DNA from 3 places in the Neorhizobium sp. DAR64862/K0K3 genome. Region 3 is predicted to be linked to each of the others. Evidence: predicted binding sites of a transcription regulator. Region 3 holds the regulator's gene; each other region holds the start of a gene.
The links. Region 3 encodes PhoB, which activates phosphate uptake and scavenging genes when phosphate is short. Its sites were predicted from a motif close to TGTCATNNANCTGTCAT; they were not measured.
Positions count from the first base shown of each region.

Region 1 (2,269 bases), 470 kb from region 3:
GAACGCGCCAGCACTTCGAACACGCTGGCAGTCGTTGTCTGCAGGGCTTTCTCTTCATCCATGCCGGACATGACGCGGGCGAGAAAAACCGCTGAGAGTAGGTCTCCGAGCCCGTTCGGGGCGTGGTCGATCAGCCGGTGTTCAGCCAGCAGCGCATGATTGCCGGTGAGATAGAGATTGCCGGTACTGCCGGTCATCATCGGCACCGCCGAGGTCACCAGCATCCGCGGCGGCCCGAGCGCGATTGCCGCCTCCATGATCGCATTGTTGTCATCGAGCGGTGCACCCGAGAGCCAGGCAAGCTCGTATCGGTTCGGCGTGGCGATGGTGGCAAGCGGCAGAAGCTCGTCGCGGATCGCTTCGGCTGTCGGCTGCGGGATATAGAGCCCGCCGAGATCGCCCATCACGGGATCGCAGACATAGATAAGGTCCGGGTTGTTTTTCCGCAGCGCCTCGATCAGTCGTGCCACGGCGCGCGGCTGCGCGGCATTTCCGAAATACCCGGTCAGCACCGCCTTCACTTCGCCGAGCCATGGCGCCCGGATGAGATCGTCTATAGCCTTGTCGAAATCCGATTCGGGAAACGTCAGGCGCGTCGAAGGACCGTGCCCTGGATGCCAGGGCAGCACGACGGTCGGCATGGCCCAGACGGGATATCCCAGGGTCTCGAGCGCGAAGACGGCGGCCCGGTTACCGACCGAGCCACGGATCACATGGCTGGAAATGACGATGACCGCGCCTGAATTACCCTGCATGATGCTTGCTTTCGACGTTATCGAACCGTTGATCGGATCTCTGTGTCGGCATGTCAACAAGACGTGACACGCCTATGACAAATTCCAGCCGCAAGCACCCGTGAGACACCGCGGCAAAGCATAATGACATTGGCTGCGTTTTATCGCACGTTGAGAAAAAATTTAGGGAGAGACAGATGGCAGGCCGGCAAAACCCGAAGCGGGACAAGCAGATCGAGAAGGCTGGCAGGATTGCGGCCGCTTCCGGCATGGAGGACCATCTCGATCCCTTCCTGATCTTCAGCCGCGCCAGCAGTGACGATCTCGAAAACTACACGCCAGAAATGCTCGCCCTGTGCGCGGGACATGCCGCAAGACGGCTGAAAGCCTGGACGCGAATCAAGGCCGACATCACAATCGAAACCCTTGATGGTGTCGAGCCCGATGGAATGCCGGTTTCGATCATTACGGTGATTGATCGCAACATGCCGTTTCTGTTCGATTCGGTCATGGGTGAAGTGACGACGGCCTATCGCGACCTCACGATGGCCGTCCATCCGATCCTGGTCATCGAACCGGGCAAGCAGCCGACGCTTCACTCGAGCGAGCGACCCGGCGACCCGGCCCATCATGTCAGCCTGATCCAGATCCATGTGCCCCAGCTCAACGACGAGCAAGCCGAAGGGCTGGTCGAGCGAATCCGCTTTGTTCTTAACCAGGTGCACCAGGCCATCACCGGCTGGTCCGCGATGCTCGGCGTTCTCAAAGACGCCCAGGCCCAACTCGTCAACGCTAAAAAAGGCAAGAAGGCCGATGCCGACGAGGCGTATGCTTTTCTCGACTGGCTCAGGAACGACAATTTCACCTTCCTCGGAATGCGCGAATACACCTATTCGGGCAAGGGCGCCGATGCCAAGGTGGAGCGCGGCAAGGGCAGGGGCCTCGGCATCCTGTCCGATCCGGATGTGCTCGTGCTGCGACAGGGCAAGGATCAGGTCACGACCACGCCCGAGATCCTCGAATTTCTCGACGGCCCGGATTTCCTCATCGTCGCCAAGGCCAACGTCAAATCCGTCGTGCACCGTCGCGCCTATATGGATTACGTCGGGGTGAAGCGCTTCGATGAGAAGGGCAATGTGGTCGGCGAACTGCGCATCGTCGGCCTGTTCACCTCCACTGCCTATACCCAGTCCGTCCGCGACGTGCCGCTGCTGCGCGCAAAGATCGCCCGTATTGAAAAGAATTTCGGGTTCGATCCGGAAAGCCATTCGGGCCGCATGCTCGAAAACACGCTGGAATCCTACCCGCGCGACGATCTCTTCCAGATCGATCTCGACGTGCTCTCGAGCTTCTGCGAACAGATCATGGAGCTGAGCGAGAGGCCGCGCGTGCGCGTGCTGCCGCGTATCGACCATTTCGACCGTTTCGTTTCGGTCATCGTCTACGTGCCGCGCGAGGATTATAATTCGATCGTCCGCGAAAAGGTCGGCGCATATCTCTGCGAGATCTTCGACGGCCACGTCTCGGCCTATTAC
Region 1 is NZ_CP191449.1:3,128,174-3,130,442, reverse strand. Features, by position in the region: gene pdxY (pyridoxal kinase PdxY) at 1-755, opposite strand, end outside; gene ACQY1L_RS15155 (NAD-glutamate dehydrogenase) at 932-2,269, shown strand, end outside.
Region 1: a site for PhoB is predicted at 819-835, ahead of ACQY1L_RS15155 (NAD-glutamate dehydrogenase). Genes of this name have one in related genera too.

Region 2 (2,269 bases), 1.6 Mb from region 3:
CTGCGGTTATCGCCGCTCCGGTCGGCTGATCCCGCTGCCGAAACCGCACTTGCGACCCATCGCCCTACGCCATCAGCAGGAGGCGGAGGTCAACTGGCGGCACGACGGCGATCCGTTCCAATGGCATGTGCTCGATGCGTCCCCCTTCGCAGGTTGGCCGGATCCGGCCTTTACCGAAGCCGGCATCGTGCACGACACGTTTGCCGCCCGCGTTTCCCCCCGCCATCTCATGGCAGCGCTCGCCGCCGTCCTTGGCAACGCCCGGCATGTCAGCGTGATCGAAGGACTGCCGGCGGAGCGGATCGACCCGGTGGCAAACCGCGTCGAATTTGCCGATGGGCGCTCGATCGGTTTTGGCCATTGCATGATTGCGGCCGGTCCGCAGTCGTTTCCGCTGCTTGGTCCCCTGTCTCCATCCATCTCGGTTCCGCTGGGACAGCCGGTGAAGGGGCAGGCGGCGCTGTTGAAGGCCGATATCGATCCGTCGCTGCCGATCCTCTTCCTCAACGGCCTCTATGTCATCGCCCATGACGATGGCCACGTTGCGGTCGGCAGCACCAGCGAGGAGGAATTCGACGCGCCGTTTGCCACCGATGCCAAGCTCGACGATCTCGTGGCCCGCGCCCGCGCGCTCGTGCCGGCAATTTCCGATGCGGAAGTCGTGGAGCGGTGGGCCGGGCTACGGCCAAAGGCGATCGGTCGGGAGCCGATGGTCGGTCCGCATCCCGACCATCCGCGGGTCATTGCGCTGACCGGCGGCTTCAAGGTCAGCTTCGGGCTCGCCCACAGGCTTGCAGATGCTGCGCTCGGTTTCGTCATCGGCCAAGAGCACTCTCTTCCCGAGAGTTTTATACTTTCGGATCATCTTGCGGTTGCTACGCGTTAAACGCGCGTTTCGGCCCTTTCTCGTCTTTAATCTGTCACGCAAATCGCGTAACCCAATTCGTGGGATTGATGAGCATGCGTGAATAAACGAACAGGGGCAGAAAAGGTGACGCATGCGCTACGCACTCTATTTTACGCCACCTGCGCATGATCCGCTGACGCTTGCCGCGGCGCAATGGCTCGGCCGCAGTGCCTATTCCGGCGAGGCGATGGAGCCGCCCGAGATCTGCAACCTTGGTTTGCATGAGATCGCCTATCATACCGCGCTGCCGCGCCGCTGCGGTTTTCACGCCACGCTGAAGGCGCCGTTCCGGCTGGCGCCTGAGATCACCGAACAGATGCTGCTGCGCCACCTGATGCGCTTTGCCGGCGCGCATGATCCGTTCGAACTGCCGCCTCTCGAAGTGGCCCGGCTCGGCAATTATTTCGGGCTTGTGCCGGCGCTTCCCTGCGAGCGAATGCGGTTTCTCGCCTGCGCCGTCGTGCAGGAATTCGATGCGTTTCGGGCGCCGCTCTCGGAAGGCGAACTCGAACGCGCCGATCCCGGCGATCTCTCGACGCCGCAGTTTTCCAATCTCTATCGCTGGGGCAACCCTTACGTGATGGAAGAATACCGTTTTCACATGACGCTGACGGGCCCGATGACACCGGCCGAGATGCCGCGTTTCGAAACGGCCTTGCGCGCCCATTTCAACCCGTATCTGCTGCGTCCATTGGAAATCGCCAACATCGCGCTGTTCGTCGAGAATGAGCCGGGTGCGCCGTTCCATGTCCATTCGCTGCATCCGATGGGGCGCGTTTCCGCCCGCAAGATCGCCTGAGCGATCACGTTCCGTCTCGACATCGGCGGAAAGGCTGGGCTACCTTCCACAAGAGATAATCGAGGTGGACCATGCCCATAACCATGAAAGACTACCCCCGCGATCTCGTCGGCTATGGCCGCCACACGCCCGATCCGAAATGGCCCGGCGGCGCCAATATCGCCGTGCAGTTCGTGATCAACTACGAGGAGGGCGGCGAAAGCTCGATCCTCGACGATGATCCGGCGTCAGAAAACCTGTTGTCAGAGATCGTCGGCGCCGCCGCCTGGCCGGGCCAGCGCAATCTCAACATGGAATCGATCTACGAATACGGTTCGCGCGCCGGTTTCTGGCGGCTGCACCGGCTGTTTACCGAACTCAAGGTCCAGACCACCGTCTACGGCGTGACGCTTGCCATGGCCCGCAATCCCGAAGCTGTCTCAGCCATGAAGGAAGCCGGTTGGGAGATCGCCAGCCACGGTTACCGCTGGCTGGAATACAAGGATTTCGACGAAGCGCGGGAACGCGAACACATCCTTGAGGCGGTGCGCCTGCATACGGAGCTTACCGGCGAGCGTCCTTAC
Region 2 is NZ_CP191449.1:787,600-789,868, forward strand. Features, by position in the region: gene ACQY1L_RS03975 (NAD(P)/FAD-dependent oxidoreductase) at 1-886, shown strand, start outside; gene ACQY1L_RS03980 (DUF1045 domain-containing protein) at 999-1,706, shown strand; gene puuE (allantoinase PuuE) at 1,778-2,269, shown strand, end outside.
Region 2: a site for PhoB is predicted at 908-924, ahead of ACQY1L_RS03980 (DUF1045 domain-containing protein). Genes of this name have one in related genera too.

Region 3 (2,269 bases):
GCCGAAGCATTTCTTTTCCTCTCTCCGCTAAGAGGGGCGGAGATTGCATGGATGGGGATAGGAACTGGAATGGCGGACACCAAAACAAGCATGGCAACGGATCTGTTGCTGCTCCTCACGCTCGCGACGCTTTGGGGCGCGTCCTACACGCTGATCAAAGTCGGTGTGGAGACGATTTCGCCCGTCACCTTTATCGCCGTCAGAACACTGGTCGCCGGTCTCATTCTCGCTGCGGCACTTCGCCTTCGCGGATTGAAGCTGCCGACCGACCGGCAGACCTGGACGCTCTTCACGGTTCAGGCCGGCCTCAACAGCGCTGTCCCCTTCACCCTGATTGCCTGGGCCGAACAGACGACCGATGCGGGCCTTGCCACCATTTTGAGTTCCACGACGCCGATCTTCGCGTTTCTGCTGACGGCGCTGATCACGCGCCATGAAAGCGTCTCTGCGGCCAAGCTGTTTGGAGTTGCCGCAGGCATTGTCGGCATATGCCTGATCGTCGGCATGGAGGCGCTTGCCGGGTCGGGCGAGAACCTCTGGGCTCAACTCGCCATCGTGGCGGCGACGATCTGCTATGCGGCGGCTGCCATCTTCGGCAAGAATTTTAAGGGATTGGACCCGATGATGCCCGCCGCGGGATCGCTGATCGCAGGGGCGGCCATCCTCATTCCCGTGAGCCTCGTGGTCGACCGGCCCTGGACGCTGACGCCCAGCACCGATTCGATGCTCGCCCTGTTGGCGCTCGCGGTATTTTCGACGGCGCTCGCCTTCGTCATCTATTTCCGGCTGGTGCGGACGCTGGGCTCCGTCGGCACGACGGCGCAGGCCTATCTGCGGGTGCCGATCGGCGTTGGCATCGGCGTCGTGTTTCTCGGCGAAACGCTTGCCTCGACAGCCTGGCTCGGTCTCGCCTGCGTCGTGACCGGTGTCATTGCCATGACGCTGCCGGCTAGGAGACGCGGTGCTCAGGCTTCCATCGAGTAGCCGGCACCGCGGACCGTGCGGATGACGTCCTGCATGTTGGAGAAGTTGAGTGCCTTCCGCAGGCGCCCCACATGCACGTCGACGGTGCGTTCGTCGACATAGATGTCATGGCCCCAGACGCCGTCGAGCAACTGCGAGCGCGAAAAGACGCGGCTGGGCGACGCCATCAGGAATTCTAGAAGTCTAAACTCTGTCGGCCCGAGGCGAACTTCGCGGCTCTTGCGGTGAACGCGGTGGGTTTCGCGGTCGAGTTCGATGTCGCCGCATTTGAGGACGCTCGACAGCACTTCGGGTCGGGCACGACGCAGCATCGCCTTGACGCGGGCCATCAGCTCCGGTGTCGAAAACGGCTTGACCACATAGTCGTCGGCGCCCGTGGCAAGCCCACGAACGCGCTCGCTTTCTTCGCCGCGCGCCGTCAGCATGATGATCGGCAGGCGTTCCGTCTCCGGCCGCATGCGCAGGCGACGGCACAGTTCGATGCCTGAAACGCCCGGCAGCATCCAGTCGAGAATGAGAAGATCCGGAACGCGCTCCTGAAGCCTGATTTCCGCTTCGTCACCGCGAAGCACGGTATCGACCTCGTAACCCTCGGCCTCCAGGTTATACCGAAGGAGGACGCTGAGGGCCTCTTCGTCTTCCACGACTGCGATCTTCGGCTGCATTCCGACTTGCTCCGTCACTCGTCCCGAACTGCACTTAGATCCGCCAGATCCGCTCGCGCTGCTTCAGGTCATTGGTTTTGGCAGTTATCGTCCCGAAACCGGCAGGCGATTTCGGGAGAGCTGCATCATGTCCCGGCGGAGCCGAGCATGTTGGACGTATCGTCCTTCGGACGTTCGCCCTCCGGCTGTGCGCCGGTTGCGATGTAGTAGATGGTCTCGGCGATATTGGTCGCGTGGTCGCCGATGCGCTCGATGTTCTTGGCGCAGAACAGGAGATGGGTGCAGGTGGTGATGTTGCGCGGATCCTCCATCATGTAGGTGAGGAGTTCGCGGAACAGCGAGGTGTACATCGCGTCAATCTCTTCATCGCGCTGGCGGATGATTTCGGCTTTTTCCGCGGAGCGGTTGGCGAAGACATCAAGAACGTCCTTGAGCTGCACCAGCGCCAGTTCGGAAAGATGCTCCAGACCACGGGCGAGCTTGCGCGGGACGCCTGTTCCCTGCACGGCGAGCACGCGCTTGGCGGTGTTCTTACCAAGGTCGCCGACGCGTTCCAGGTCAGCTGCAATGCGCAGCGTGCCGATGATCTCGCGAAGATCGGCTGCCATCGGCTGGCGCTT
Region 3 is NZ_CP191449.1:2,659,505-2,661,773, forward strand. Features, by position in the region: gene ACQY1L_RS12855 (DMT family transporter) at 70-984, shown strand; gene phoB (phosphate regulon transcriptional regulator PhoB) at 966-1,649, opposite strand; gene phoU (phosphate signaling complex protein PhoU) at 1,775-2,269, opposite strand, start outside.